Regions from separate parts of the Nissabacter sp. SGAir0207 genome, predicted to be linked through region 1. Evidence: predicted binding sites of a transcription regulator. Region 1 holds the regulator's gene; the other holds the start of a gene.
The links. The regulator LexA, encoded in region 1, represses DNA repair genes until DNA is damaged. The targets are predictions, from matches to a motif close to TNCTGTATGTACATACAGNA.
Positions count from the first base shown of each region.

Region 2: the regulator LexA is predicted to act here: its motif matches at 2,264-2,283, upstream of C1N62_RS09660 (metal-dependent hydrolase).

Region 1 covers NZ_CP028035.1:3,521,585-3,537,506, reverse strand. Annotated here, with positions in the region: gene plsB (glycerol-3-phosphate 1-O-acyltransferase PlsB) at 1-2,364, opposite strand, end outside; gene C1N62_RS15870 (diacylglycerol kinase) at 2,490-2,858, shown strand; gene lexA (transcriptional repressor LexA) at 2,998-3,606, shown strand; gene dinF (MATE family efflux transporter DinF) at 3,721-5,064, shown strand; gene C1N62_RS15855 (CsbD family protein) at 5,415-5,624, shown strand; gene zur (zinc uptake transcriptional repressor Zur) at 5,790-6,299, opposite strand; gene dusA (tRNA dihydrouridine(20/20a) synthase DusA) at 6,598-7,539, shown strand; gene pspG (envelope stress response protein PspG) at 7,683-7,901, shown strand; gene C1N62_RS15835 (quinone oxidoreductase) at 8,308-9,297, opposite strand; gene dnaB (replicative DNA helicase) at 9,484-10,890, shown strand; gene alr (alanine racemase) at 10,917-11,996, shown strand; gene C1N62_RS15820 (Ig-like domain-containing protein) at 12,685-15,922, shown strand, end outside.
Region 2 covers NZ_CP028035.1:2,211,550-2,227,471, forward strand. Annotated here, with positions in the region: gene C1N62_RS09645 (cupin domain-containing protein) at 1-229, opposite strand, end outside; gene kduI (5-dehydro-4-deoxy-D-glucuronate isomerase) at 506-1,342, shown strand; gene kduD (2-dehydro-3-deoxy-D-gluconate 5-dehydrogenase KduD) at 1,392-2,153, shown strand; gene C1N62_RS09660 (metal-dependent hydrolase) at 2,306-2,869, shown strand; gene C1N62_RS09665 (L-cystine transporter) at 3,064-4,455, shown strand; gene kdgR (DNA-binding transcriptional regulator KdgR) at 4,511-5,302, opposite strand; gene rhaS (HTH-type transcriptional activator RhaS) at 5,576-6,400, shown strand; gene C1N62_RS09680 (MFS transporter) at 6,507-7,898, shown strand; gene htpX (protease HtpX) at 7,938-8,822, opposite strand; gene prc (carboxy terminal-processing peptidase) at 9,048-11,087, opposite strand; gene proQ (RNA chaperone ProQ) at 11,107-11,820, opposite strand; gene C1N62_RS09700 (GAF domain-containing protein) at 11,912-12,412, opposite strand; gene yebS (membrane integrity lipid transport subunit YebS) at 12,772-14,019, shown strand; gene C1N62_RS09710 (PqiB family protein) at 13,988-15,922, shown strand, end outside.

The sequences.
Region 1 (15,922 bases):
CAGCATATTATAGACCGACAGGGTGTGCTCCTGGATGGCATCACCGACATCATTGATGTAGCCCTCGGCGCGCAGCGTGCCGACCAGCGTCGAGAAGACCGCCTTGTCAAAGAACTCCGGCGCGTTGATGCCGTGCAGCACCGACAGGCGCTGGGCCATGCTGCGGCTCTCCTTCTCCAGCGCGCCACGGCTGATGCTCGGGTTGGCGCTCAGCAACGAGAAGGTGATGGCGTAGCGTTGCAGCGTCTCGCGCACGCCAGCCGCCAGCAGTTGCAGCGGACGGATGCGGGTCGGGTTGATGGATAGCTCGCCGTCGATGTCGATAATCAGCTTCTGGCGCGCCAGCTCATCACTCAGCGTCGCCAGCACCGTCGGCAGCTCCTCTTTGGTGATGTGCAGGAACAACTCGGCCTTCAGCATCGGGTAGATGAGGTCAATCTGGCGCAGCAGCTCCGCGTGGCTGACGCGGCGGTGGTGCATCACGATGCTGGCAATCAGCGACGGCAGCACCAGCAGGTGGTGGATGTTGTTGCGGTAGTAGGTCATCAGCACCGCCTGCTCACGTGGCAGGATGATGATGTCACCGATGTTATCCTTCTCCACCTCGAACTTGTTCATGTTCAGGGCGTGATCCAGCAGGCCAGCCGGCGTCTGGTCAGGCACCGTCACGTCGCCAGCGTAGGGCACGTTGCGCAGCAGTTGCAGGTAGCAGTCGAGCTGCTCCAGCAGTTGCTCACGGGTCAACGAGCGCTGGCGCGAGGCGAGCAGGGCGGTAGAGCAGAGGTTCATGGCGTTGGCCGCGGCGGCATTGTTGATGCGCACCATGATCTTGTCCGCCAGATCCTGCACCGTCGGCGTCAGCCAGCTTGGGCGCTGCGCCTCAATCGGGTCGATGGCATCACGCCAGGTCGGCACGTGCTGGTTGAGGTAGCTGGTGAGGTGCAGCGGCTCGCCGAAGTTCACATAGCCCTCGCCGAGGTTGCGCAGCTTGCGCAGCCCGCGCAGCATCTGCAGGAAGCCCTCTTTCTCTTTGGTCGCGCCACGCAGCTCCTTGGCGTAGGTGCCCACCTCCATCACATGCTCATAGCCGATGTAGATCGGCACGAGGGTGATCGGGCGGGTACCGCCGCGCAGCATCGCCTGAATGGTCATCGCCAGCGTGCCGGTTTTCGGCTCCAGCAGGCGGCCAGTGCGTGAGCGCCCGCCCTCGACGAAGTACTCCACCGAATAGCCGCGCGTAAAGAGTTCGCCCAGATACTCACGGAACACCGTGGAGTAGAGCTTGTTGCCCTTGAAGGTGCGGCGGATGAAGAACGCGCCCAGCCGACGGAAAATCGGGCCGGCTGGCCAGAAGTTCAGGTTGATGCCAGCGGCGATGTGCGGCGGCACCAGCCCCTGATGGTAGAGCACGTAGGAGAGCAGCAGGTAGTCCATGTGGCTGCGGTGGCAGGGCACGTAGACGATCTCCTGCCCATCCTGCGCCAGCTGGCGCACGCGATCGGCGTTGCTGACGTTGATGCCTTGGTAGAGGCGGTTCCACGTCCAGCTCAGGATGCGGTCGGAGAGGCGCACTGTCTCGTAAGAGAAGTCCGCGGCGATCTCCTCCATCAGGGCGATGGCGTTCTGCCGCGCCTTGTCATGGGAGATCTTCTTGCTGCGCGCCTCATCTTCCACTGCCTTCTCAATCGCCTTGGAGGCCAGCAGCTTGTTGAACAGATCCTGACGGGCGGGCAGGCGCGGGCCAACGGCGGCCAGCCGCTGGCGGGCGAAGTGCATCCGCGCGACGCGCGCCAGCTTCTGCGCGATGGTTTTGTCGGTGCCGTGCTCGGTCGCCATGTAGCGCAGCGAGACGGTATTGGAGAAGCGCACAAAGCTGTCGCGCCCCAGCCACACCACGGCGAAAAACTTCTGGATGCCGTTGAGCAGCCGCAGGTGCGGCATCATCTGGCCATCCCCCTCGCGGCCCGGCGAGCGGCCGAACATCACCGAGACCGGCAGCATCTGGATGTCGAGCTGCGGGTTATTGCGGTGCAGATCGAGGTAGTCGTGGAACAGCTTGACCGACTCCTCCTGCGGGGTGTAATAGCGGAAGAAGCGTGGCCCCTGGCCGATGAACACATGGCTCGGCAGGTGGTGGCCATCAATCTCCAGCGGAATTAATGGATCGGGCAGGTTCTGCGCCAGGCACTGCTGCCGCAGGGTCAGAAGGTCTGCCTTCGAATCATAGGGTAAAACGTAAAGTACCGGCCGGGTCGGATCCAGGCGGAGTTCCGTCACCGGATCGGCAGGTATCACCTTGCTTCTTACCAGCAATTTGAGCGGTAAGTTCAAAAGGGAGTAGTAAAGTTTGCGCCAACCTGACATAAAAATGTAAAGCCTCATATAAGCGATGCGCCGCAAGGATATCAGAAAGCCGGTTTGATATCTTTCGTCCCGAGCGGATGAATAGCCGCTAAAATATTGTTAATTCATCTTAAGGTGCAGAGCGTATGGCAAATCAAACAACCGGGTTGGTCCGTATCTATAAAGCGGCCGGTTATTCGGTAAAAGGACTGCTGGCAGCCTGGAAAAATGAGGCTGCATTCCGACAAGAGGCCATGCTGGCCATCCCGGCCATCATCCTGGCGTTCTGGCTGGATGTGACCACCGTTGAGCGCATCCTGATGGTCGGGGCCATCGTGCTGGTGATGATCATTGAGATTATCAACAGCGCGATCGAGGCCATTGTCGACAGAATCGGGCCGGAGTTGCATCCGCTCTCGGGCCGCGCCAAGGATCTTGGCTCGGCGGCCGTTGCGTTGGCTATCATACTGACACTTTTCGTCTGGGCAATGGTGCTGCTGCCCCATTTGTCATAACTTGCGAAGATTTACGCAAAAGCGCACGGTAAACAGTGCAAAATGCACCGGAACCGGGGATTTTTCGCCTGTCAGGTTTTCAACTGCGCCGTAGCTGTATATACTCCCAGCAAGACTGTATAAACAACCAGGGGGCGGGATGAAAGCACTTACCACCAGACAGCAAGAGGTCTATGACCTCATTCGCGACCACATTTCCCAGACCGGCATGCCGCCGACGCGTGCCGAGATTGCGCAGCGCCTGGGTTTCCGCTCGCCTAACGCGGCAGAAGAGCACCTGAAGGCGCTGGCGCGCAAGGGTGTGATTGAGATTGTCTCCGGCGCCTCACGCGGCATCCGCCTGCTGATGGAAGAGGAGAACGGCCTGCCGCTGATTGGCCGCGTCGCCGCCGGCGAACCGCTGCTGGCACAGCAGCACATTGAGAGCCACTACCAGGTTGACCCGGCGATGTTCAAGCCGAGCGCCGACTTCCTGCTGCGCGTCAGCGGCATGTCGATGAAAGACATCGGCATTCTGGATGGCGACCTGCTGGCGGTGCACAAGACCCAGGATGCGCGCAACGGCCAGGTGGTGGTGGCGCGCATTGATGATGAAGTTACCGTCAAGCGCCTGAAAAAGCAGGGCAACATTGTGCACCTGCTACCGGAAAACAAAGAGTTCACCCCGATCGTGGTTGACCTGCGCGAGCAGACCTTCTCTATTGAAGGGCTGGCCGTCGGCGTCATTCGCAACGGCGACTGGAGCTAACGGCATAGGGCGCAGTGCAGGAAGCGGCTGCGCCAGCCGGATACAGTCCTGAACTCCTGATAACGCCCCCTCGTGGGGCGTTGTCGTTTCTTCTCCCTGCCCGTGAGCGAACTGATGCCACTGATTGCCGCCCTACGGTTCGGTGAGACCGACCGCCAGCTCTGGCGTTTGGCGCTGCCGATGATCTTCTCCAACGTCACCGTCCCGCTGCTGGGGCTGGTAGACACCGCCGTCATCGGCCACCTCGACAGCCCGGACTACCTCGGCGGCGTCGCGGTTGGCGCGATGGCGACTAGCTTCCTGTTTATGCTGCTGCTGTTCCTGCGCATGAGTACCACCGGCATGACGGCGCAGGCGTTCGGCGCCCGCGATCCGGCGCGGCTGGCGCGGGCCTTTATGCAGCCGCTGCTGCTGTCGGTTGCCGCGGGCCTGCTGATTTTGCTGTTCCGCCACCCGCTGATTGAACTGGCGCTGGGGCTGGTGGGCGGCCATGCCGCGGTGCTGGAGCAGGCGCGGCTGTTCCTCGAGATCCGTTGGCTCAGCGCGCCAGCCTCACTGGCGAATCTGGTGATCCTCGGCTGGCTGCTGGGGGTGCAGCACGTGCGCGCACCGGTGCTGCTGCTGGTGATAGGCAACCTGCTGAACATTGTGCTCGACCTGTGGCTGGTGATGGGGCTGCACTGGGGCGTGCAGGGCGCGGCGTGGGCAACCGTCCTGTCGGAGTACGCCACCCTGCTGCTCGGGCTGTGGCTGGCGGCGCGCGTCATGCGGCGGCGTGGCATCAGCCGGGCCATGCTGGCACAGGGCTGGCGCGGCGATCTGCGGCGGCTGCTGGCGCTCAACCGCGACATCATGTTGCGCTCGCTGCTGCTGCAACTCTGTTTCGCCTCGCTGACCATTCTGGGCGCGCGGCTGGGCAGTGAGACGGTGGCGGTCAACGCTTTGCTGATGAACCTGCTGACCTTTACCGCCTATGCGCTGGATGGCTTTGCCTACGCGGTGGAGGCGCACTCAGGTGAGGCGTATGGCGCGCGCAACCGCGGGCAGTTGCAGGCGGTGTGGCAGGCCGCCTGCCGGCAGGCCGGGCTGGTGGCGCTGGCGTTCGCGGCGCTCTATGCGCTGTTTGGGACGCAGATTGTCGCGGCGCTCACCTCGCTACCGGCGCTACATGCGCTGGCGCAGCACTATCTGGGCTGGCAGGTACTGCTGCCGCTGGTGGGCGTCTGGTGCTACCTGTTGGATGGCATGTTTGTCGGGGCGACGCGTGGCCGTGAGATGCGTAACAGCATGGCGGTGGCCGCCGCGGGCTATGGCCTGACTCTGCTGACGCTGCCCTGGCTGGGCAACCATGCGCTGTGGCTGGCGCTGACGGTGTTCCTGGCCCTGCGTGGTCTGGCGCTGGGCTGGATCTGGCGCCGCCACTGGCAACAGGATAGCTGGTTCCCGGCAGGCGCCTGATGCGCCGTCGGGGCTAGCAGGCGGACATTCGCTGTTACATCTGCTAAGAGTTATTATCACTTCGCGTTACCGCCTGTTTTCCCGCTCTTTTTATGCGCCCCTGCGCCCGGCCGTGCCCGTTTTTCAGGTTAATCTGACTACAAAAGCGGGCAAATTCCGCATGACCTACTACAATTATTCATACGGCAGGCGCTGATGGCGCTACCCGAGCGGTAGCCCCGGAGCCGGGCATGATAGAGAGGATGTCGTTTTCATGCCCCGCAGGCTCCGTCCCTGCCTCAATGATCACACCGGCTATGGAGATGCCTCCATCAGCCTCATCTGAACCAAGGTCAGGTAAGGAGATTATGATGAATAACGATCAAGCAGGCGGTAACTGGAAACAGTTCAAAGGCAAAATTAAAGAGCAATGGGGCAAGCTGACCGATGATGATATGACCACCATCGAAGGCAAACGCGAACAGCTTGTCGGCAAAATCCAGGAGCGCTACGGCTACGAGAAAGACGCAGCCGAGAAAGAGGTGAAAACCTGGGAAGACAGCAACAAATACAAATGGTAACCCCGGCCATTTGAGAGGTTCCGGCTTACCGGCCTCATGGGTGATGCCACTCACCCCAGGTAAGCCAGCATTAAGAATCCAGGGCTCTTCAGCTGCTCCTACCCGATAAGCGAAGATACGGATGATGCGGCACAAGGATGTGCCCTTTCTTATTTCCCCACCCGATTAACGCTTCTTCACCACGATGCTATGGTCGTGTCCGCAAGCGTGCTTATCCTCACAGCTCTCCACTTCACGGCATGGCGTACAGAGACCGTGGGCCTCCACCACGCTATGGCGCATGGCAAAGCCCGTCTCTTGGGCCAGTTTCGCCAGGATCTCCTCGATGCCTTGGGTCGTCTGCTCGGTCACCTGGCCGCAGCGGTCGCAGATGAACAGTGCCGAAGCGTGGGTCGGCTCCTCGAAGTGGTGGCAGAGCACGTAGCTGTTGGCGGACTCCACGCGGTGGATGAACCCCTGCTCCAGCAGGAAGTCGAGGGCGCGGTAGACCGTCGGTGGCTTGGCCTGTGGCTCGGACTGGCGCAGCAGATCCAGCAGGTCATAGGCGCTGATGGCACCGGGCTGCAACGCCATCAGGCGGAGCACTTCCAGCCGCTGCGGTGTCAGGCGCACGTTGCGCTGTTGGCACAAACGCTCAGCCTGAGCAAGGAGGGTGTCCTGAAGGGTGGTGGTCATGGCAATATTCCCGGCGCAAAAGAGAGAGGGATTTTACCACGTTTAGCGCAAATCGACGAATCTGCCAGCAGATGGTGGCGGCGCGTGCGCGCGGTGGCCTGTTAAAATTGCCGGATCGCTGTACAATAGGGGTTTGCCTGCGGCACTGCGCCGCCGTGCCGCGCCTGTTGCTAACAGGCTATCTTTTATCAATTCCCCGGAACCGCCCGATCCTGCTATGACGACTTCACTCTCTGCCCCGGCCACCGCGCCCGGCGTGGCGCCGACCCGTCCGCCGCATACCTTCTCTGTCGCGCCAATGCTCGACTGGACCGATCGCCACTGCCGCTACTTCCACCGCCTGCTGAGCCGCCAGACGCTGCTCTACACCGAGATGGTGACCACCGGCGCGATCATCCACGGCAAGGGCGACTATCTGGCCTATAGCGAAGAGGAGCACCCGGTGGCGCTGCAACTGGGTGGCAGCGATCCGGCGGCGCTGGCGCACTGCGCCAAACTGGCAGAGCAGCGCGGCTATGACGAGATCAACCTGAACGTCGGCTGCCCCTCTGACCGCGTGCAGAATGGCATGTTCGGTGCCTGCCTGATGGGGCAGGCCGCGCTGGTGGCGGACTGCATCAAGGCGATGCGCGACGTGGTCTCGATCCCGGTGACGGTAAAGACCCGCATCGGCATTGACGATCAGGACAGCTACGCCTTCCTGTGTGACTTCATCGACACCGTCTCTGGCCGTGGCGAGTGCGAGATGTTCACCATCCATGCGCGCAAGGCGTGGCTCTCTGGCCTCAGCCCGAAAGAGAACCGCGAGATCCCGCCGCTCGACTACCCGCGCGTCTACCAGCTCAAGCGCGACTTCCCGCACCTGACTCTTGCCATCAATGGCGGCGTGAAGACGCTGGAAGAGGCGAAAGCGCACCTGCAACATCTGGATGGCGTGATGATGGGGCGTGAGGCGTACCAGAACCCCGGCATTTTGGCGCAGGTGGACAGCGAGCTGTTCGGCAGCCAGGAAACCGCCCGCAGCGGGGTCGAGGTGGTGCGCGCGCTCTACCCCTACATTGAGAAAGAGCTGGCGAACGGCACCTATCTCGGCCACATCACCCGCCACATCCTCGGCCTGTTCCAGGGCATTCCGGGCGCGCGCCAATGGCGTCGTTACCTGAGTGAGAACGCCCACAAAGCGGGCGCGGATGTCGAAGTAGTGGAGCGCGCGCTCCAGTGCGTGCTCGCCCCCCGGTAAATTTCACCAACTGTTGGTGTTTTCCACGACGTCCCGCTGCACCCGGCGGCGGGGCGTATGCCAGATCAGCCACTTAGCGTCAAAGAAAAGTGGCACGCTTCTTGTAATACTCCTGCCAGAACTTTCTCTTCAGGAGCCTTGCCATGATTGAACTCTTTTTTGTTATTGGCTTCTTCGCCATGCTGATGCTGACCGGCATTTCACTGATTGGCATTGTCGCGGCCCTGTTGGTCGCCACGCTGTTCATGATGGTCGGCGGGCTGTTTACGCTTGTTATAAAATTGTTGCCTTGGCTGCTGTTGGCGGTGCTGGTGGTGTGGATTTATCGCACGGTGCAAAAGCCCAAACTGCGCCGTTATTAAGCGAAACGGTTACGCGTTGTCGTAAGAAGCGGCAAAAAGGTGCCAAAATTCAGGCGATTATTGCGCCAGCCGGCTAACAAAATCGTGCAAGCCAAACCCGCGGGCCGGGCAGGTTATGCGGCGAGGATCACAACCTGGCAGATTAGTCGGCGAAATAGGAAATTATGCATATTTTTTAACAAGGCGGGCTGTTAGGATGTCCGCAGCTTCTGGTTGCCGACCCGCTGGCGACCCCATTTTCATCCTGCCTGATGCGATAGATAATAGTCGCTGAAGTGACACCATCCGTCGGGCGCATCCGCTGTACCCCTACAATTACAGTGTGTCGCAGTAAGGAAGAGAATCGCGTAGACGTTCAGCGTTGCGCGAGGGCATGAGAGGGCTTCTTCGGAAGCCCTCTTTGCTTTTATAGGCCGGGGATCAGCAGGCTGGAGCCTTGGGTATTGCGCGACTGCAACACCTCATGGGCGCGCTTCGCCTCCGAGAGCGGGAAGCGCTGGCTCTCCGGCACCTCCACCTGAATCACGCCGCTGGCGATCAGCGCAAACAGCTCCTGGCTCGCCTCCACCAGCTCCGCATGGCTGGCCACGTAGGCGTTGAGCGAGGGACGGGTCACGAACAGCGATCCCTTCTGGTTAAGGATGCCCAAATCGACGCCGGTCACCGGGCCGGAGGCGTTGCCAAAGCTGACCATCAACCCGCGCGGACGCAGGCTGTCGAGGGAGTCGATCCAGGTCTCCTTGCCCACCGAGTCATACACCACGCCCACCTTTTTGCCGCCGGTCAGCTCCGCGACGCGCGCGGCGATCCCCTCACGCCGGTAGTTGATGGTCGCCCAGGCACCGGCCTGTTGCGCGCGCTCTGCCTTCTCGTCACTGCCCACGGTGCCGATCAATTTTGCGTTGAGCGCTCTGGCCCACTGGCAGGCGATCAGCCCGACGCCACCGGCAGCGGCGTGGAACAGGAACACCTCGCCCGGCTGGATCTCATGGGTCTTGCGCAGCAAATAGTAGACCGTCAGCCCCTTCAGGAAGGAGGCGGCCGCCTGCTCGAAGCTGATGCCGATGGGCAGTGGCGCGGCCTTGGCGGCTGGCACATTGTGCACCTCGCTATAGGCCCCCAGCCCGGACTGGGCATAGACCACGCGATCGCCCGGCTTCAGGTGGCTGACGCCGCTGCCGACGCGCGTCACCACGCCCGCCGCCTCGGTGCCCAGCCCGGAGGGCAGGCTGGCGGGCGGGTAGAGGCCGCTGCGCACGTAAGTGTCGATGTAGTTGATGCCGATGGCGCGGTTCTCAACCTGGATCTCGTGCTCGCCCGGCGCGGCGGGGGTGAAATCCACATACTCCAGCACCTCCGGGCCACCGGTGGCGGAAAACTGAATGCGTTTGGCCATGTCGTTGCTCTCCTTAGGGGTTTGCTCCACGCTACGCCAATCGGCAGGGCCAATCCACCCCCGGCTTTTCTGATTCGGGCATTGGGATAGTGAAGAAAGCGCCCGGAGAATTCAGTATACTCTAGGGCGCATCCCAGCGACGTTTCACCCGCAGGAACCCCTTTAGCCCAGGAAAAAAATCTACCCATGTCAGCAAAAAAACCCCTCAGCAAACCCACCGACACCCGAGATCGCCAGATGGAAGGGCTGAAGCTCCCGCCGCACTCCTTGGAAGCGGAGCAGTCCGTGTTGGGCGGGTTGATGCTGGACAACGAACGTTGGGACAACGTCTCTGAACGTGTGGCGGCGAATGACTTCTTCAGCCGCCCGCACCGGCTGATCTTCACCGAGATGCAGCGCCTGCTGGAGATGGGCAAGCCGATTGACCTGATCACCCTGTCGGAGTCGCTGGAGCAGCGCGGCGAGCTGGAGTCGGTGGGCGGTTTCGCCTATCTGGCGGAGCTGTCGAAAAACACCCCGAGCGCCGCCAACATCTCCGCCTACGCCGATATCGTGCGCGAGCGCGCGGTGGTGCGTGAGATGATCTCGGTGGCCAATGAGATCGCCGACGCCGGCTATGACCCGCAGGGGCGCAGCAGCGAGGATCTGCTCGATCTGGCCGAGTCCCGCGTGTTCCAGATCGCCGAGAACCGCGCCAACAAGGATGAGGGGCCAAAGAGCATCGACCAGATCCTCGAGGCCACGGTATCGCGCATTGAGTCGCTCTACCAGACCCCGCACGACGGCGTGACCGGCGTGGACACCGGCTATCAGGATCTGAACAAGAAGACCGCCGGCCTGCAAAAGTCTGACCTGATTATCGTGGCGGCGCGTCCGTCGATGGGTAAAACCACTTTCGCCATGAACCTGTGCGAAAACGCCGCCATGTTGCAGGACAAGCCAGTGCTGATCTTCAGCCTGGAGATGCCCGGCGAGCAGATCATGATGCGTATGCTGGCGTCGCTGTCGCGCGTTGACCAGACCCGAATCCGTACCGGCCAGCTTGATGACGAGGATTGGGCGCGCATCTCCAGCACCATGGGCATCCTGCTGGAGAAGCGCAACATGTATATCGATGACTCCTCCGGCCTGACGCCAACCGAAGTGCGTTCACGCGCGCGCCGCATCTTCCGCGAGCACGGTGGCCTCAGCCTGATCATGATCGACTACCTCCAGCTGATGCGTGTGCCGTCGCTCTCCGACAACCGTACGCTGGAGATCGCCGAGATCTCCCGCTCGCTGAAGGCGTTGGCGAAAGAGTTGCAGGTGCCAGTGGTGGCGCTGTCGCAGCTCAACCGCTCCCTGGAGCAGCGTGCCGACAAGCGCCCGGTCAACTCCGACCTGCGTGAGTCCGGCTCCATCGAGCAGGACGCCGACCTGATCATGTTCATCTACCGTGATGAGGTCTATCACGAGAACAGCGACCTGAAGGGCATCGCCGAAATCATCATCGGCAAGCAGCGTAATGGGCCGATTGGCTCGGTGCGCCTCACCTTTAACGGCCAGTGGTCACGCTTTGACAACTATGCCGGCCCGCAATACGACGACGAATAAGTTTCCCTCTTCATTAAGGACGAACCATGAAAGCGGCCACCGCGGTCATTGACCGCCGCGCACTGCGGCATAACCTGCAACAGGTGCGTCGGCTGGCACCCCAGAGCCACCTGGTGGCGGTGGTAAAGGCCAACGCCTACGGGCATGGCCTGCTGGAGAGCGCCCACACGCTGCAAGATGCCGACTGCTACGGCGTGGCGCGCCTCAGCGAGGCGCTGGCGCTGCGGGCGGGCGGCATCGTCAAGCCGATCCTGCTGCTGGAGGGCTTTTTCAGCGCCTCCGACCTGCCGCTGCTGGTGGCGAGCAGCATTGAGACGGCGGTGCACAGCGAGGAACAGTTGCAGGCACTGGAGCAGGCGACCCTGCCGCGGCCGGTGAAGGTGTGGATGAAGCTCGACACCGGAATGCACCGCCTCGGCGTGCGCCCGGCGCAGGCCGAGGCGTTCTACCGTCGGCTCTGCGCCTGCCCGAACGTCAGCCAGCCGGTGAACATCATGAGCCACTTCAGCAGCGCCGATGAGCCGGAGAAGCGTACCACCCTCGACCAGCTCGCCTGCTTCGACCGCTTTGCGCAGGGCAAGCCGGGCGAGCAGTCGATCGCCGCCTCCGGCGGGCTGCTGTTGTGGGCCGATGCCCACCGCCACTGGGTGCGGCCCGGCATCGTGCTGTATGGCGTGTCGCCGCTGGCGCAGCCCCATGCCGCCCACTTTGGTTTCCAGCCGGTGATGAGCCTGCGCGCCAGCCTGATTGCGGTGCGCGAGCACGCGGCAGGCGAGCCGGTCGGCTACAACGGCGTCTGGCAGAGCGAGCGCGACACCCGCCTTGGCGTCATCGCCATCGGCTACGGCGACGGCTACCCGCGCAGCGCGCCGACCGGCACCCCGGTCTGGATCAATGGCCGCGAAGTGCCGATCGTCGGGCGGGTGTCAATGGACATGATCTCCGTCGATCTTGGCCCGGACGCCACCGATCGGGTGGGTGACGACGCGGTGCTGTGGGGGCCGGAGCTGCCGGTGGAGCGGGTATCCGCCGCCACCGGCGTCAGCGCCTATGAGCTGATCACCAAGCTGACCGCCAGGGTCGCGATGGAGTACGCTGACGAATAAACGTGGGCCGGGGCGGTGCCTGCCGCCCCGCTATGTCGCCCGCCTGCGGGTTAATTCCCCCTACGCTTACCATTCCGCGCCCATTGATGGCTCCCACGCCCACTCCCGCCAAATTAATCCAGAGAGATGAGCCAGTTAATATTTATCGCCACCAATTGCGCCATTAATTTCCGTGGAGGATAACGTAGGGGATTAATTGCGCGAAAAGGTATTTTGGATTTATAGCGAATAATCGCGACAACAAAAGTTAAAATAAAAGTGTGACGGCCTGCCGTTTTTTATTGTTATCCTGCCTTGCCCACTATTCCCACCGCTCTCTGCCAGATTAGCAAAGGTAATTTTTCCTTGGGTGATTTACGCGGATAAATCAGGGTTATCGTCTGGCTTTATATAGTTTATTGCGTTGTAAATAAACGATTTTATGGAGGGCTATCAAGCACGAAATAGATTAGCGCGGAAATAAATACCGTGGTTTGACAGCGTGAATTAAAGGCTATAGGTTTATTGGCAGATGTTGCTGGCATTTCATTTTCTTTTTAAAGGGAGTGGCCCTGCCTGTATTCTCCCGTGCTGCTGTCTGTTTTCTGGAAGGGGTGAAATAGAACACCCGCTTATTTCCCTGTGTGTTTTGCTGGAACATCCACCGGGGCTTTTTATTTTCTTCTGTTAACAGGTGTGGGATATTACAATGAAACTCTCCTCTGGCGTCTCTCTCCTTGAGGCGGTGCGTGCGCACCGCTGTGCCTTGCGGGTGACCGCATGGCTGCAAATAGTCCTTCAGTTACTGCTGATGCTGCTGCCGTTACAGGCGTGGGCGGCATCGCCGCACCAGCCAGAGATCCGGCTGGAGGAGCAGACCCTCAGCCGGGCCAGCATGTACACCCTACAGCCCGGCGAAAATGCCCGCCTGATCGCCCAACGCAAACAGATAAGCCTCGATGCGCTGTGGGATCTGAACAAGTATCGCCAGCCTGACCGCGCCGCCATGCTGCGGCTGGGGGCCGGTGACATCCTGCTGGTGCCGATGAGCGAGCGCGATCAGGCGCTGCCGGTGCTCGGCAGCACGCCGCTCGGCAAGGAGGAGGGGTGGGATCTGCGCAACGTCGCCCAGCAGGCGAAAGCCTTCGGGCAGGCCACTGGCAGCCGCTACAGTGACGGCGACGCCGCCGGGCGCTTCGCCCAGAACCAACTGGCACAGGTCGCCACCTCCAGCGTTGAGGGGTGGCTCAGCCAGTTTGGCACCGTGCGCGCCAATTTTGCGGTGGGCGATGGCAGTGACCTCGACACCAGTTCGCTGGATATGCTGACGCCAATCTGGCAGAGCCGCTCCCGCATCTTCTTCACCCAGTTCGGCGTGCGTGACACCGATGACCGGGTGATCGCCAACCTCGGCATCGGCCAGCGCCACTTCACCGACTTCGGCTGGATGTTTGGCTACAACCTGTTCTATGACCAGGAGGTGACCAACAACAACGCCCGGCTTGGTCTGGGCGGCGAGGCGTGGCGCGACTACCTGAAACTCTCTGCCAACGTCTACATGCGCCTTACCAACTGGGTAGACTCCAAACAGTTGGAGGATTACGAGGAGCGCCCGGCCAACGGCTGGGACGTCACCGCGCAGGGCTACCTGCCAGCCTACCCGCAGGTGGGCGGCAAGCTGGCCTATGAGCAGTACTACGGCAACAGCGTGGCGCTGTTTGGCACCGAAAACCGCCAGCGCAACCCGCACGCCATCACCCTCGGCGCCAGCTATACGCCGGTGCCGCTGGTCAGCCTCGGCGTGGACTACCGCGACGGCAAGGGCGGGGTGGATGAAACTCGCTACAGCCTGATGTTCAACTACACCTTCGGCGTGCCGTGGGATGAGCAGATCTCGTCAGAGAACGTCGCCCTGAAACGCAGCCTGGCCGGTAGCCGGCTCGATCTGGTGGAGCGCAACAATGACATCGTGATGGAGTTCCGCAAAAAGATCCTGATCTCCCTCGGCCTGCCAGCGCAGATCAGCGGCCGCAGCGGCGAACTCTATGACATCAACTACACCCTGCAATCCAAATACGCGCTCTCTCGCATTGACTGGCAGCAGAGCGAACTGGCAGCGGCTGGCGGCACCATCATCGATACCGGCAATGGCCGCTATCAGGTGAAGATGCCACCGTTCCGCTATGACGGCAGCCCGAACAGCTATCCGATCTCCGGCATCGCCACCGACCGCAACGGCAACCGCTCCAACACCGCCAGCTCGGTAATCACCGTCAGCGGCGCGGCCATCGACAGCGTGAAATCTACCACCACCGCCACCCCGACCGACATCTTCGCCGATGCCCAGAGCACCTCGCTGATTGAGGTGCGGGTATTCGACACCGACGGCAACCCGGTATCCGGCCTCGGCGACGCGCTGAAAATGACGCTGGCGGAGACCCTGAGCGATAGCAGCACCCAACCCGCCGTGGCGGCGCGCCTCGGCACCCTCAATGAGAGCGCCGCTGGCGTCTATCAGGTGCTGCTCACCGCCGGTAACAACCCCGGCAGCGTGGTGATCACCCCGTCGGTCGGCGACATTGGGCTGACGCCAGTGACCGTCAATGAGAACCTGCTGGTGCGCAACGCCCACATCGCCAGCCTGACAGTGGACAAAAACCGCGCCATCGCCAACGGCGTCGATCCGGTGGTCTACACCGCACTGGTGGTGGATGACAACGGCCAGCCGGTGAAAGGTGCCGTGGTACGCTGGCTGACCTCGCTCGGTGAGGACTCGGTGCCCTCCAGCGTCACCAACGATCAGGGGATCGCCACCGTCACGCTGACCAGTACCGAAGCGGGCGTGGCGCAAGAGATTGCGCAGGTGAGCCTCAGCAATGTGCCGAATGCGCCAGAGCCGGTGCAGGCCCCGCCGGTGCTGTTCGTGCCGGATGCGGCCACCGCACGCTTTAGCCAGATCGCCACTGACAAGACGCAGGCGCTGGCCAACGGCAGTGATGCGATCACCGTGACCGTCACGGTGGTGGATGCCAACAACAACCCGATCCCGGCGCAGAGCATCAACTGGGCCACCACGCTGGGCGCGATGTCCGCCACCAGCAGCGTCACCGATCTCAACGGCAACAGCAGCATCACGCTCACCAGCGGCACGTCGGGCGTAGGGCAGGTGACCGCCACCCTCGGCAATGGCGCGGCGATCACCAGCAACCCGCTGACCTTCAGCGGCGATCCCGCCACCGCGCGCATCGCCTCGCTGACGCCAGACAGGATCGCGGCGGTCGCCAACGGCACTGACGCGGTCACCTATGACACGCTGGTGGTGGATGCCAACAACAACCCGCTTGGCGGGCTGGCGGTAACGCTGAGCAGCGATCTGGGCACACTGGCCGCGCCGCAGGGCGTGACCGATGCGCAGGGCCACTACCTCACTACCCTCACCAGTACCTTGCGCGGCGTGGCGACGGTCTCTGGCGTGATCGCCAACCAACCGGCGACCCGCGCCACACCGGTCACCTTCAGTGCGGATGCCGCCAGCGCCACCGTCACGGCGCTGACCGTGGACAAACGGCTGGTACTGGCGAACGGCACCGATCAGGCGACCTACACTGCCACCGTCACCGATGGCAACGGCAACCCGGTCGCTAACCAGCTGGTCAACTGGGGCACCAACTTCGGCAACCTGGCGGCGGCCACCAGCGCCACCGGGCTGGACGGCACCACCACCATCACCCTGACCAGCCTTCAGGCGGGTACGGCGGTGGTGGATGCGCGCATCGGCAGCGGCACGCCGCGTACGGCGGAGGAGGTCGTCTTCACCGGCGACCCGGCCACCGTCACCGTGGCCGCGCTGACGCCGGACAAAACCAGCGCCGTCGCCAACGGCACAGACACCATCACCTACGTGGCGACGGTGCGTGACATCAACAATAACCCGGTGCCCGGCCAGA
Region 2 (15,922 bases), 1.3 Mb from region 1:
CGCCGGTTTTCAGCACCCGTTTCGCCCCCTCAATCTCCACCTCAAAACTGCCAGCGGCGACGTAGGCGATCTGGTCATGGATCTCATGGCTGTGCGGCGTGCCGATCGCCCTCTCATCAAACTGCACCGCCACCATCATTAAATCTTCGCTCCAGGTCATCACCTTGCGTCTGACGCCCCGCCCCAGATCTTCCCACGGGGTCTCCTGATCAAAAAAGAATGTGTTCATGCCCTGCTCCTGTCGCCATAAGTGGGATTACTTGGGCAATGATAGCAGCCCCGTCCGGCTGGGCGTCAGTTGCCGGGTGCAAAAGCATGACGCCGCTCAAAGTATAAATAAAACGTCATTTCATTTTTATTGAATTCATATACCGCCGGCACTATGCTTTGTGAAGACGAGGATGCACCGGGCGCCCAAGATGGGCAGGCTGTCGCTGCCACGCGGCCTCTCCCTCTGCCCGGCGCATCCCTCTCCCTTCCTCCCCAATCCCTATGAGGCACTGACATGCAAGTCCGTCAAAGCATCCACAGCGACCACGCCAAACAGCTCGACACCGCCGGCCTGCGCCGTGAGTTCCTGATCGAAAAGATTTTCGAAGACGATACCTACACCATGACCTACAGCCACATCGACCGCATCATCATTGGCGGCATCAAGCCGGTGCAGAAGACGGTCTCGATTGGCGGCGAGGTGGGCAAGCAGCTGGGGGTGAGTTACTTCCTGGAGCGCCGCGAACTGGGCGTGATCAACATTGGCGGGCCGGGGCTGATTGTGGTGGATGGCGAAACTTTCGAGGTAGGTAACGAAGAGGCGCTATACGTCGGCAAAGGTGCAGAGGTGGTGGAGTTCAGCAGCGTCGAGGCATCACGCCCGGCCAAGTTCTACTACAACAGCGCGCCGGCACATACCACCTACCCCAACCGCAAAATCACGCTGGCCGAGGCATCGCCGCAGACGCTGGGCGAGGACGCCACCAGCAACCGCCGCACCATCAACAAATTTATCGTGCCGGATGTGCTCCCCACCTGCCAGCTCACGATGGGGCTGACCAAGCTGGCCGACGGCAATCTGTGGAATACCATGCCGTGCCACACCCATGAGCGCCGGATGGAGGTCTACTTCTACTTCGACATGGATGAAGAGACCGCCGTGTTCCACATGATGGGCCAGCCGCAGGAGACGCGCCACCTGCTGGTGCAGAATGAGCAGGCGGTGATTTCACCCAGCTGGTCAATCCACGCGGGCGTCGGCACCAAGCGCTACACCTTCATCTGGGGCATGATCGGCGAAAATCAGGTCTTCGGCGATATGGACCACGTCGCCGTCCGCGACCTGCGCTAGACGCCGTGACCTTCACCTGCATAAAACAGCTGCCATAAGAGAGTGAACGATGATGCTGAGCGCGTTTGAACTGAAAGATCGAGTGGCCCTGGTAACGGGGTGCAACACCGGGTTGGGTCAGGGAATGGCCATCGGGCTGGCGCAGGCGGGATGCGACATTATTGGCGTCACCCACTCTGACGCTGGCGAGACCCAACAGGCGGTGGAAGCGCTCGGGCGTCGCTTCCTGAGTATCCGGGCGGATCTGAGCAGCATCGAGGTGATCCCCGGCATTCTGGAGCAGGCGGTGGCGCACTTTGGCCGCATCGATATCCTGGTCAACAACGCGGGCATTATCCGCCGCCAGGACGCCCTGGCGTTCAGTGAGCAGGAGTGGGATGAGGTGATGAACGTCAACATCAAAACCGTCTTCTTCCTGTCGCAAGCGGTGGCGAAGCAGTTTATCCAGCAGGGCGACGGCGGCAAGATCATCAACATCGCCTCAATGCTCTCTTATCAGGGCGGCATCCGCGTCCCCTCCTACACCGCTTCGAAGAGTGCGGTGCTGGGCGTCACCCGCCTGCTGGCCAACGAGTGGGCGAAGCATGGCATCAACGTCAACGCCATCGCGCCGGGTTACATGGTAACCAACAACACCCAGCAACTGCGTGAGGATGAGGATCGCAGCAAGGAGATCCTCGACCGCATCCCGGCGGGCCGCTGGGGGGTGCCAGAGGATATGATGGGGCCGGTGGTATTTTTGGCGTCCAAAGCCTCGGACTATGTCAACGGCTACACGCTGGCGGTTGACGGCGGTTGGCTGGCGCGCTAACGTCTTTCCTTTATCACGCGGCCAATGGCCGCGTTTTTTATGCGCGATATTTCCCTGTGCTTGCAAATAGTTACACCGTCACCGCTTCCGCCGTCCCTGAATATGCCTTATACTGGATAAAATAACAGTTTTACCCGTCAGGATGTTTGGTTATGACCGCCGAAGGGCATCTCATTTTTTCCGTTGCCTGCGCCATTTTTGCGAAAAAGGCCGAGCTTACCCCTGAGCTGGCCCAAGGCGACTGGTGGCACATTATTCCCGGCGCGCTGGTTACCTCCCTGCTGCCCGACATTGATCACCCCCGCTCGCTGCTTGGCCGACGGCTGAAGTGGATCTCCGTCCCGATCTCGCGCATGTTTGGCCACCGTGGCTTTACCCATAGCCTGCTGGCAGTGGCGATCGGCATTCTGCTGTTCCGCGCCAAACTGCCGCCGGAGTGGGGCATCCCGCTGGATGTGCTGCATGCCATGATTGTTGGCTACCTCAGCCACATCGTGGCAGATATGCTGACCCCGGCTGGCGTACCGCTGCTGTGGCCCTTCCGCTGGCGCTTCCGTATGCCGATCCTCAACAGCCAGCGCGGCAACCAGCGGGAGCGCACCCTCTGCCTGCTGCTGGTGGGGCTGGCGGTCTGGTGGCAACAAGGGCCAGCGCTGGCCAGCATGTTGCACTTGCAGGATGTCAGCGCGCTCATCAAAAACTTCACATCTATCTGACCGGCTTATCATCAAGCCGGTGAAAGATCGCACAAAAAAATACAAAAAGTTATAAGCCATAAGATCTGGTTATAAGGCCGCGCGATGCGGCCTGTTACCCTATGCGCCATCGCTTTATCAGGTGAAGGCACTGCAAAGTGGGCCAACCTGAAAATGATTCACTGTTTAACCCGTTTACTTCTGGAGAGATGAGTATGAACCTTGCGCTCGTCATAAATGTCGTGGTGTTTGTCGCGCTGCTGTGGCTGCTGGCGCTGACCCGCCGCACCCAATGGAGCCTGGCGAAAAAGGTGCTGGCCGGTCTGGTACTGGGCGTGCTGTTTGGCCTGGGGCTGCAAGCAGTCTATGGCGCAGAGAGCGCCACACTGAAAGAGTCCATCAGCTGGTTCAATATTGTTGGTAACGGCTACGTGCAGCTGTTGCAGATGATTGTGATGCCGCTGGTGTTCGCCTCTATCCTGAGCGCCGTTGCCAAGCTGCATAACGCCTCGTCGCTCGGCAAAATCAGCCTGCTGACCATCGGTACGCTGCTGATCACCACGCTTATCGCCGCACTGGTCGGCGTGTTCGTGACCTGGCTGTTCAACCTGACCGCCGAAGGGCTGGTGCAGGGTGCGCAGGAGAGCGCGCGTCTGGCCGCCATCCAGAGCAACTATGCGGGCAAGGTCTCTGACCTGACCGTGCCGCAGCTGCTGCTCTCTTTCGTGCCGAAAAACCCGTTCGCCGAACTGACCGGTGCCAACCCGACCTCCATCATCAGCGTGGTGATCTTCGCCGCCTTCCTGGGTGTGGCCGCGCTGCACCTGCTGAAAGATGACAAAGTCAAAGGCGAGCGCGTGCTGACCGCCATCGACACCCTGCAATCCTGGGTGATGAAGCTGGTGCGTCTGGTGATGAAGCTGACCCCGTATGGCGTGCTGGCGCTGATGACCAAAGTGGTCGCTGGCTCCAACGTGCAGGACATTATCAAGCTGGGCAGCTTTGTGGTCGCCTCCTACCTCGGCCTCGGCATCATGTTCGTGGTACACGCGCTGTTCCTGGCAGGCGTCGGCGTTAACCCTGGCCGCTTCTTCCGCAAGGTCTGGCCGGTGATCACCTTCGCCTTCACCAGCCGCTCCAGCGCCGCCAGCATCCCATTGAATGTGGAAGCGCAGACCCGCCGCCTTGGCGTGCCGGAGTCAATCGCCAGCTTCTCCGCCTCCTTTGGTGCCACCATCGGCCAGAATGGCTGTGCCGGCCTCTACCCGGCGATGCTGGCAGTCATGGTGGCCCCGACCGTGGGCATCAACCCGTTTGACCCGGCGTGGATCGCCACTCTGGCAGGCATCGTGACCCTCAGCTCAGCCGGTGTGGCAGGCGTGGGCGGCGGTGCGACCTTCGCCGCGCTGATCGTGCTGCCGGCGCTGGGCTTGCCCGTGACGCTGGTGGCGCTGCTGATCTCTGTGGAGCCGCTGATTGACATGGGCCGTACCGCGCTGAACGTCAGCGGTTCCATGACCGCCGGTACGGTGACCAGCCAGCTGATGCGCCAGACCGACAAGAGCGTGATGAACGCAGACGAGAGCGCCGAACTGGCACACCGTTAAGCGCATCGCACACAAAAAAGGCCGGGTTATCCCGGCCTTTTTTTATGGCTGCAATTTAGAAGGGGTAGTCGTGGTAGCCCATCTGCTCAGAGATATTGCGGGCGGCGGTGTGCAGCATCTCCACGTAGTGGGCCTTGGCCTCTTCCGAGAAACGGATGGTGGGGAAGGACATGCTCAGGCCAGCAATCACCACCCCAAAGCGGTCAAAGACCGGCACCGCCAGGCAGCGCAGCCCCTCCTCCTGCTCCTCATTGTCCTCACCGTAGCCCTGCTCGCGCACCGTCTCCAGCACCGGCATCAGCTCCTCGGCGCTGCCCACGGTACGCGTGGTACTGCGGGTGAACTCCACCTGCGACAGGATTTCAGCCACGTCATTACGGTCACGCCAGGCGAGCAGCACCTTGCCGATGGCGGTGCTGTGCAGCGGGTTGCGGCGGCCAATGCGCGAGTACATGCGCAGGTTATACATCGAGTCAATTTTGTGGATGTAGACGATGCTGTCCTCATCCAGCGCCCCGAGGTGGATGGTCTCGCGCGTCAATTTGGAGAGTTCACGCATCTCGATGTCCGCGCTACGGATCAGATCGACGTTTTGCAGCGCCTTGGCACCCAGCTCAAACAGCTTCAGCGTCAGTGAATACTTCTCCGACTCCCCCTCCTGCGCGACATAGCCCAATGACTTCATGGTCTGCAGAAAACGGTAGACGGTGCTCTTGGACATCATCACCCGCTGCGAAAGTTCGGTGATGCCGATCTCCCGCTCCTCCCCCAGCGCCTGAAGGATGCCGAAGACTTTCAGCACGGATGAGACGGAATCGGGTTGTTTATCAAGATCTGCAATCGCCATGGTGTCTTACCTGTTTCAGCGACCAATGGCCGCGGGCATGAATGGGTTTTAAAAAAATCAGAACAGCAATTCAGTATAAGAGAAATGCAATCACCATAGCAATCTACGGCACTTTTTCCGCCCTTTCACGCTTTCTCATGCCAAATGCGAAAATATCTCACCTGCGTCACAATTTAATGAAACGTCGGTTTATTTTTTTTATTTATGCGTTTTAATTAACACCATACCCCTATCTGACCGCTGCGGCGCGGCCTGTCTGAGTGAGAGAAACGTATGTATACCTTGCGCAGTGATGACTACTTCCCGCACCGGGAAGATGCGGTGGCCCTGGCATTCCGTGAGCCTCAGGAACCCTTCCCAGAGCACACCCATGACTTCAACGAAATCTTCATTGTTGACGGCGGCAGCGGCCTGCATGTGTTGAACGACTTCCCGTACACCATCAACTGCGGCATGTGCTTTTACATCAACGCCAGCGACCGCCATCTGTTTGAGCAGGTGGATGACCTGCGGCTGGTCAATATCCTCTACCGGCCCAGTGATAACTTCACCTTTATCAAAAACTTCACTCACCTGCTGCCAACGCCGGATGATGGCTGTGTCTGGAACATTAGCCCGACACTGAAAAAGGCGCTGAAAAGCCTGCTGGATGAGATGCGGCAGGAGACCAGCCCGGTGCCCCTGATTGAGCAGTGCCGCCAGGAGACGCTGTTCCTGCGCATTCTGCTGCTGTTGCATCAGGGCCGCTACCGCATCAGCCACAGCGACTCCAATCAGGATAAGCTGCAACAGATTCTGCTCTATCTACAGCAAAACCCGCTGGACGAGGTGAACTGGGAGGCGCTTGCTGAACGGTTTTATATCACGCCGCGCACCCTACACCGCCAGTTCCTCAGCCACACCGGCCAGACGCCCCAAAAATACCTCAACACCCTGCGGCTCAACCGGGCGAAGTACCAGATCCAATCCTCGGATGACACCCTGACCGAAATCGCCTTCGCCTGCGGTTTCAGCGACAGCAACAATTTTTCCACCTCGTTTAAAAAGGCGTTTGGCATCAGTCCCAGCCAGCTGCGCAAGTCCCTGCACTATAATTGACTGTTTGGGCGGGTGAAAAAGGCGTTATCTAATGCCCATCGCGGGCCGCCATAAAAGGTTAGCATGTTAATATTTTATACCTTTTGCTCTCCATTACATCGGATTTATGACCGCAACCCAAGCTGACGGCCTGCCCGTCCCCCAACGTTATGGCGCGATCCTGGCGATTGCGCTGGGCATCACCGTGTCCGTGCTGGATAGTGCCATCGCCAACGTGGCGCTGCCGACCATCGCCCATGACCTGAATGCCAGCCCGGCCGCCTCTATCTGGATCGTGAACGCCTACCAGCTGGCCATCACCATCTCCCTGCTCTCCCTCTCGTCACTGGGAGACATCCTTGGCTACCGGCGCATCTATCAGGCGGGATTGCTGGTGTTCAGCCTTACCTCGCTGCTTTGCGCGCTCTCAGACTCTCTGACCACCCTGACCATCGCCCGTATCCTACAGGGGTTTGGCGCGGCGGCCATCATGAGCGTCAATACCGCGCTGATTCGCATTATCTACCCGCAGCGCTATTTGGGGCGCGGCATGGGCATCAATGCGCTGATCGTCGCGGTCTCCTCCGCCGCCGGGCCAACGGTGGCCGCTGGCATCCTCTCCTTCGCCTCCTGGCCCTGGCTGTTCGCCATCAACCTGCCGATTGGCCTGCTGGCGTTGCTGCTGGGGCTGAAGTTCCTGCCAGCCAACAGCCGTAGTCAGGGGCAGAAATTCGATCTGGTCAGCGCTATCCTGAATGCCCTGACCTTCGGCCTGCTGATCAGCGCGCTGAGCGGCTTTGCCCAAGGGCAGAGCCTGCTGCTGACGTTGGGCGAGTTAGTGGCGCTGGCGGTGGTGGGCGTGATTTTTGTCCGTCGCCAGCTGGGCCAGCCCTTCCCGTTGCTGCCGGTTGACCTGCTGCGCATCCCGATTTTTGCCCTGTCACTGGGGACGTCGATCTGCTCCTTTAGCGCGCAGATGCTGGCGTTTGTCTCGCTGCCGTTCTTCTTGCAGACGGTGGTGGGACGTGATGAGGTGGCGACCGGGCTGCTGCTGACGCCCTGGCCGCTGGCGACCATGGTGCTGGCGCCCATCGCGGGCCGACTGGTGGAGCGTTACCACGCCGGGCTGCTGGGGGGAATTGGTCTGGCGGTGTTCGCCTCGGGCCTTGTCTCACTGGCGCTCCTGCCGGACAACCCCAGCGATCTGGACATCATCTGGCGGATGATAATCTGCGGTGCGGGCTTCGGGCTGTTCCAATCCCCGAACAACCACACCATCATCAGCGCCGCACCGCGCAACCGCAGTGGCGGCGCCAGCGGTATGCTCGGCACTGCCCGCCTGCTCGGCCAGACCACCGGGGCGGCGCTGGTGGCGCTGATGTTCAACCTGTTTGACCACAACGGCACCCACGCCTCGCTGTTGTTGGCCGGTACGCTGGCCGCGGGTGGCGCGGTAGTGAGTTTCCTGCGCATGACCCAACCTGGCACGGCGGCCAAAGGCCCCTCGCCACGCGCATAAAAAAAGCCCCGCTCTGCGGGGCTTTTTCTTGGTGCACTCTTACTTCAGGTACTGGCCGCTGCGCAGTGCTTCAATGCGCTTATCCAGCGGCGGGTGCGACATGAACAGCTCGCTCAAGGACTTGTTCTTGCCGTTGATGCAGAAGGCCATCATGCTGCTTGCCTCCTGCGGCTCGTGGCTGGTCTTCAGACGCTGCAACGCGGCGATCATCTTGTCACGGCCCACCAGTTTCGCGGAGCCTGCATCGGCGTAAAACTCACGGTGGCGCGAGAACCACATGGTGATGATGCTGGCCAAAATGCCAAACACCAGCTCCAGCACGGTTGCCACAGCGAAGTAGATCAGCGGGTTGCCGTTGCCACCCTCGCCCTCCTCCTCACGGTTGCCGCCGAGGAAGCCTGCCGCCACCTGCGCCAGCATACGGGAGATGAAGATGACGAAGGTATTCACCACACCCTGAATCAGGGTCATGGTCACCATGTCGCCGTTGGCGATGTGGCTGATCTCGTGGGCCAGCACGGCCTCCGCTTCGGCCTGGCTCATGCTCTGCAACAGGCCGGTACTCACGGCCACCAGCGATTTGTCGCGGCGGGCGCCCGTGGCAAAGGCGTTGATGTCCGGTGCATGGTAAATCGCCACCTGCGGCATCGCAATGCCCGCCTGTTGCGCCTGCTGGCGCACGGTATCCATCAACCAGCGCTCGGTCTGGTTGCGGGGTTGTTCAATCACTTCGCCGCCAACGGCGCGCAGCGCCATCCATTTGGACATCAGCAGCGAAACCAATGCGCCGCCGAAACCAAACAACCCGGCCATGATCATCAACCCCATGGCGCTGCTTGATTGGATCCCTGTCAGGCTGAGCACCAGCCCAAAGACCACCATGACTGCCAGGTTGGTCAGCAGGAATAACGCTATACGCATCATAAAATGTCACTTCCTCTTGTTGAAATGGTACACAGGCCACATGCCTGCCCCCCTAGATCCTATGGGCTTCCCCGCTCGTTTCAAGCGTTGAACGCGCTTAAGCTGCTAAAATCACAAAACTTTACATAATGCAGCGATCTGTCTCGCATCATGACAAAGTGTAAGCGAAATATTTTCCGGGCATAAAAAAAGGCGCACCTCGGTGCGCCTTTTCTGGCCTGCCGCTTACTTCGCGGCAGTGGTCTGGTCTGAAGTCTTCAACTCCCCGGCCAGATCCAGCGCGATGTGCGCCGTCTCATCCAGGTAAGGGTCTGGCTGCTGGTAATCCTTCGGCAGATCGTCGAGTGATTTCAGCGGCTTTTTCCCTTCACGCTTGAAGCGCTCATTGATGCGCGTCAGGCGGGTAGCGTCATCTTCCTGATTCTCTTTTTCACGCTGGGCGAAGTTGAGGGAGACGATGTCACGCTTGTCCTTGGTCGCTTTGTACTTCTCAATGTCCTGCGCGATGCTCTGGAACTCAGGATCCTTGGCGATGCGGTCATTGTGGGCCTTCAGCAGCTCCGGCACGAACGGCTTCATGTCGCCGGTCTTGCTGTAGGTAGCCGCGTTGATGCTGTCCCACGGCAGGGCGTTATCCTCGAACGCTTCGCCGGTGTCCGCCGCTTCCACGCCGGTCGGCATCAGGATATCAGGCGTTACGCCCTTACGCTGGGTACTGCCGCCATTCACCCGGTAGAACTTCTGGATGGTGTACTGCACTGAGCCAAGCGCCGGCCACTCTGGGCGCAGCATCTGGTCATAGATGCGGTTGAGCGAGCGGTACTGCTGCACGGTGCCCTTGCCGAAGGTCGGTTCGCCGACAATCAGCGCACGGCCGTAGTCCTGCATCGCCGCAGCGAAGATCTCGGACGCCGAGGCGCTGAAGCGGTCAACCAGCACCACCAGCGGGCCTTTGTAGTAGACCACGCCGTCCGTGTCGCTGTCTTCGCGCACCTTGCCGTTGTTGTCACGTACCTGCACCACCGGGCCGCTAGGAATAAACAGGCCGGAGAGCGACACCGCCTCGGTCAGCGCGCCGCCGCCGTTGGTGCGCAGGTCAATCACCAGACTGTTGACGTGCTGCTTCTCCATCTTCTGCAACTGCACCTTGACGTCATCCGTCAGGCCAACGTAGAAGCCGGGGATATCCATCACCGCCACTTTCTCTTTGCCGACGTTCTTCACCGTCATCTTCACCGCGCGGTCTTCCAAACGGATGCGCTCGCGGGTCAGGGTCACGGTGCGGGTTTTGGTGCCCTTGCCAGCTGGCAGGATCTCCAGGCGCACTTTGCTGCCCTTCGGCCCCTTAATCAGTGCCACCACGTCATCCAGACGCCAGCCAATCACATCCACCATCGGCTTGCCGCTCTGGCCGACGCCGACCACGCGATCGCCCACGGTGATGTTTTTGCTCTTGGCCGCCGGGCCACCCGGCACCATGGAGTTGATGACGGTGTAGTCATCATCCTGTTGCAGCACCGCGCCGATCCCCTCAAGGGAGAGGCTCATCTCGGTGTTGAACTGCTCGGTATTGCGCGGCGAGAGGTAGTTGGTGTGCGGATCGATCTCATGGGCGAAGGCGTTCATCATCAGCTGGAACACATCTTCGCTGTTGCTCTGCGCCAGTCGCTTGATGGCGAACTGATAGCGCTTGTTGAGGATCTCGCGGATCTCTTTCTCATCTTTGCCGGTCAGCTTGAGGTTCAGCTCGTCATATTTGACTTTCGCGTCCCACAGGCTGTTCAGCTCATTGATATCCTTCGGCCACGGCGCTTTGCTGCGGTCGAGGTCAATGGTGTCATTGCCGGTGAAGTCCATCGGTTTGGCCAACACCGTCAAAGCATATTGGAAGCGTTCGAACCGGCGTTTCTGCGCCAGGTTGAACAGGGCATAGGCGGTCTCGAGCTTGCCGGTTTTTAGCTCGTCGCCCAGCTCGCCCCGCTTGTCCGCAAATTGCGCCACATCCGCGGCCATCAACACATTGTGGTTGAAGTCCAGCATATTGAGGTAGCGATCAAAAATTTTGGCGGAGAATTCACTGTCCAGGTCAAACTGGCGATAGTGGGAGCGGGTAAAACGGGCCGTCACGCGTTCGCTGACGGTGGCATCCTGCGGCTCCTGCTGGAGCTGCGGAAGCGTATCCAGGGTCACGGGTGCGTCATTGGCAAAGCTTGCGCCCGCCAGCAACAGCCCCGCTACCGCGGTCAATCTGACAAATTTGTTCATGCCTGGGTTGGCCTCCGTATCAGAACTGCAAGTGTTCTGCGCGCACGATCATCGCGAGACCGGAAGAGAGCTGCACACGGACACCGTCTTTGGCAATTTCCAATACGGTTGCGTCCATCGCGCTCTTACCAGCACGGACTTTGATCTCTTGGCCAATTTGCAGTTTCGAGATATCGGTGACGGGCGCCGTTTGGCGGGCCGGGCTATCCTGGCGTTCAGCACGTGGCGCTTTGGCCTGCTGAGGACGCGGCTGGCGCGGCTTGCGAGGCTCCTGGGCAGCGGCGTTGTCACGGCGCGGCGCAGGCTTTTTCCCCGCTGGGCGCGGACGGCGCGCTTCCGGGGCTTCCCCGTTAGCGGCGGCGGCTTCGCGGCGCTTGGCCTGCTGCTCGGCGCGCTGGGCCTGGACGCGAGCTTTCGCCTCTTCCAGCTGCTTACGCGCGTGCTCGACGTGCTGCTCTTCCAGCTCACCGCACGGGTTGCCGTCAAGGTCTACGCGCTGCGCGCCGACTTTGACGCCGTACAGATAACGCCAGCTCGAGGTGTAGAGGCGCAGGGCAGAGCGCAGTTGCGTCTTGCTCAGGTTCTCCTCAGCTTGGACGCGCTCCACCAGATCCTGAAAAATGCCGATCTTTAATGGGCGCGCTTCGCCTTCGGCGGTGAAACAGAGCGGGAACCGCTCAGCCAAATAGGCGATGACTTCTTTACTACTGTTCAACTTAGGTTGATTTTCCATGAAATTTCCTGATTACAACGGGTTTGCCAACCGGCGCAGGCATGAACAGGCGCCATTATAATGACGCCATCAGTAAATGCCACGTTATCCGTTAATCATCGTGAGAAAGGCGAACATATTTTCCTGCTTCACATGCTTCCAGCAGGGTGCAGAGCGTCTCGACCACGGCCGCCAGACCGGTTTCGTCCTCCTGGTCGAAGCGGTTATAGACGGTGCTGTCGATATCCAGCACGCCAATCACTTCGCCATTGACCCGCAGCGGCAGGACAATTTCGGCATTGCTGGCAGCGTCGCACGCGATGTGGCCTGGGAACGCATGGACGTCCGCCACGCGCTGAATGGTGCCCTCGGCCACGGCGGTGCCGCACACGCCCTTCCCAACCGGGATGCGCACGCAGGCAATCTTGCCCTGGAACGGCCCGAGCACCAGCGTTTTACCATCCATCAGGTAGAACCCGGCCCAGTTGACGCCCTCCAGGCGCTCATAGAGCAGCGCGCTGGCGTTGGAGAGGGTGGCGATAAAGTTGGTCTCGCCGGCCAGCAGCGCGCCCATGTCACGTTTTAATTCGGTGTAGAATGCTTCTTTATTCATGTTATGACCATAGAATCTGTGGGGACAGCCAGCGTCGCACTGCGCTTAGCCCCTATAAAATAAGCATTAAATGCGTATCGTCACAAGGTTAATCGGCGGTTACTTCACAAAACACCCCGTGTCGCGGTATGTTGGCGGCACGAAGTTGCCGGATTTCTCCCAGCCATGCCTGATCACTTCCTAATTTCACGCTACGCTAAGTTTCTGGACGCGCATCAAAAAGTGATCGCGCCGGCCGGCCGGCAAGGCCGGGAGCGGATTGTGCCCCAGAGAGCCTGCCGGGCGCGCGCGTTTTTTTGTAACCAGGTGGCACAGACCCCATCCAGGCTGTTCACGCACCTTATGCCGAGACCGGGATCATGAAAATAGAGTCACTCTCCGGCCCCCTGCCGCAGGCCCACTACCGACGTTGCGGTGAATGCGACGCGCTGTTTACCCTGCCTCCGCTGCAACGCATCCAGGTCGCCTACTGCCCTCGCTGCAATGCCCGCATTGAGAAGGGCCATGACTGGTCGTTGACGCGGCTGGCGGCGGTAGCGGTGGCCGCGCTGGTGCTGATGCCCTTTGCCTTCAGCGAGCCGCTGATCGCCATCCGCCTGCTCGGTACGCGCATTACCGCCTCGCTGCTCGACGGCATCGGGCTGATGACCCAGCAAGGCTCGCCGCTCACCGCCAGCATGGTCGCCTTCTGTACCCTCGGCGCGCCGCTAACGCTGGTGCTGGCGATCCTCTACCTGTTTATCGGCCGCCAGCTGGGGATGAACCTACGGCCGGTGCTGTTGATGCTGGATCGCGTCAAGGAGTGGGTGATGCTCGACATCTACCTGATTGGCATGGCGGTAGCCTGCATCAAGGTCAAGGATTTCGCCGACATCTCCCCCGGCCCGGCGCTGGCCGCCTATCTGGCGATGCTGCTGCTGACGCTGCTGTTGCTGATCCACCTCAACGTTGACCAGCTCTGGCGGCGGCTCTACCCGCAGCCGCGGCCCACGGAGACGCCTGAGCAGCTGCGCCTCTGTTTGGCGTGCCACTTCACCGGCACCCCCGACAGCCGTGGCCGCTGCCCGCGCTGCCATGTGCCGATGCGCCTGCGCCGCCGCCACAGCCTGCAAAAGAGCTGGGCGGCGCTGATTGCCTCGATGGTCTTCCTGCTACCGGCCAACCTGCTGCCCATCTCGGTGATCTACACCAATGGCCAGCGGATGGAGGACACCATCTTCTCTGGCGTGGTCTCCCTCGCCACCTCCGGCAATGTGCCGATTGCTGGCATTGTCTTCATCGCCAGCGTGCTGGTGCCGTTTACCAAGGTTATCGTGCTGCTGGTGCTGCTGCTCAGCATCCATTTCCGTACCCAGCAGAGCCTGAAAACCCGTATCCGCTTGCTGCGTCTGGTGACCTGGATTGGCCGCTGGTCGATGCTGGATCTGTTTGTGATTGCGCTGATGATGTCACTCATCAACCGCGATCAACTCTTCTCGTTTACTATGGGGCCGGCTGCTTTCTACTTTGGCAGCGCGGTGATCTTAACTATTCTTGCCGTTCACTGGCTGGATAGCCGTTTGATTTGGGATGCACATGCAACAAGAAACGCCGAATACGCCGACTGAGGCGCGGGTCAAAAACAAGCGCCGGCTCTCCCCCTTCTGGTTACTGCCGTTCATCGCGCTGTTGATCGCCGGCTGGTTAATCTGGAGCAACTATCAGGAGCGCGGCACCACCGTCACCCTCTCCTTCCAGTCAGCGGAGGGGATTGTCGCGGGCCGCACCCCGGTACGCTATCAGGGGGTGGAGGTCGGCACCGTCCAGACCATTAGCCTGAGCAAGGATCTGCACAGCATTCTGGTGAAGGTGAGCATCCGCAGTGAGATGGAGGATGCGCTGCGCGAGGGCACCCAGTTCTGGCTGGTGACGCCCAAGGCCTCGCTGGCTGGCGTCTCCGGGTTGGATGCGCTGGTGGGCGGCAACTACATCGGCATGATGCCCGGTAAGGGCGAGCCGCAGGATCACTTCACCGCGCTCGACACCCAGCCCAAGTTCCGCCTCAACACCGGCGAACTGATGGTGCACCTGCGCGCCGCCGATCTTAGCTCGCTCAACACCGGCTCGCTGGTCTACTACCGCAAGGTGCCGGTCGGCAAGGTGTATGACTATGACATCTCCCCCGGCAAGGAGGGGGTGACCATCGATGTGCTGATCGATCGCCGTTTCGCCAATCTGGTGAAGACCGACAGCCGCTTCTGGAACGTCTCGGGCTTCCAGGGCGATTTCAGCCTACAGGGTGCCTCGGTGAAGATGGAGAGTCTGGCGGCGCTGGTCAACGGTGCCATCGCCTTTGACTCACCGCCCGGTGGCACGCAGGCCCGCTCCGAGCAGAACTATGAGCTCTACCCCGATCTGGCGCACAGCCAGCGCGGCGTGGTGATTCATCTGGCGCTGCCCTCTGGCGACGGCCTGAACGCTGGCCATACGCCGCTGATGTACCAAGGGTTGCAGGTCGGCACCCTGACGGACGTCACGCTGGAGAAAGGGGGCAAGGTCACCGGTGAGTTAACGGTAGATCCGTCGGTGGTGGAGCTGATGCGCAGCGGCACGCGCATTGAGCTTAACAGCCCGAAACTGAGCCTGACGGACACCCGCCTGAGTGCGCTGCTAACCGGCAGTACGCTGGAGTTGATCCCCGGCGAGGGCGAACCGCAGCAAACTTTCCAAGTGCTCGACAGCAGCCAGAAGCTGTTGCAGCAACCCGATGTGCTGACGCTGGAGCTGCTGGCCTCGCAGAGTTACGGCATCCATCCCGGCCAGCCGCTGGTGCTTTATGGCCTGAACGTCGGGCAGGTGCTGTCACGCGATCTGACGGATCAGGGCATCCTGTTCAAGGCGGCGATCAAGCCGGAGTACCGCCATCTGGTGCATCAGGACAGCAAGTTTGTGGTCAATAGCCGAGTCAGCGTGAAGGTGGGGCTGGATGGATTGCAGGTCACCGGCGCCAGCCCGGAGGAGTGGCTCAACGGCGGCATCAAGATCCTGCCGGGCGGCAAGGGCACGCCAGCGGGCCGCTACCCGCTCTACAGCGATGAGCAGAAGGCCGAAGAGGGCACGCTGGGCGAGCGGCCCAAGCCTTCGCTGACGCTGACCGCCGACAGCCTGCCGGATGTGCAGGCCGGTTCGGTGGTGCTCTACCGCAAATTCCAGGTGGGTGAGATCACGGACATCCGCCCGCGCGCCCACGCCTTTGACATCGACGTCTATATCCAGCCGGAGTACCGCAAGCTGTTGACGGAGAAGAGCATCTTCTGGGCAGAGGGCGGTGCCAAGGTGCAACTGAATGGCGCGGGCCTGTCGGTACAGGCGTCGCCACTGAACCGCGCCCTGAAGGGGGCGATCAGCTTCGACAACCTGGAGGGCGTGACGCTGAACAAAGGGGCGAAACGGATGCTCTACAGCAACGAGACCGCCGCCCGCGCGGTGGGCAGCCAGATCACCCTGACCACCTTTGACGCCAGCAAGCTC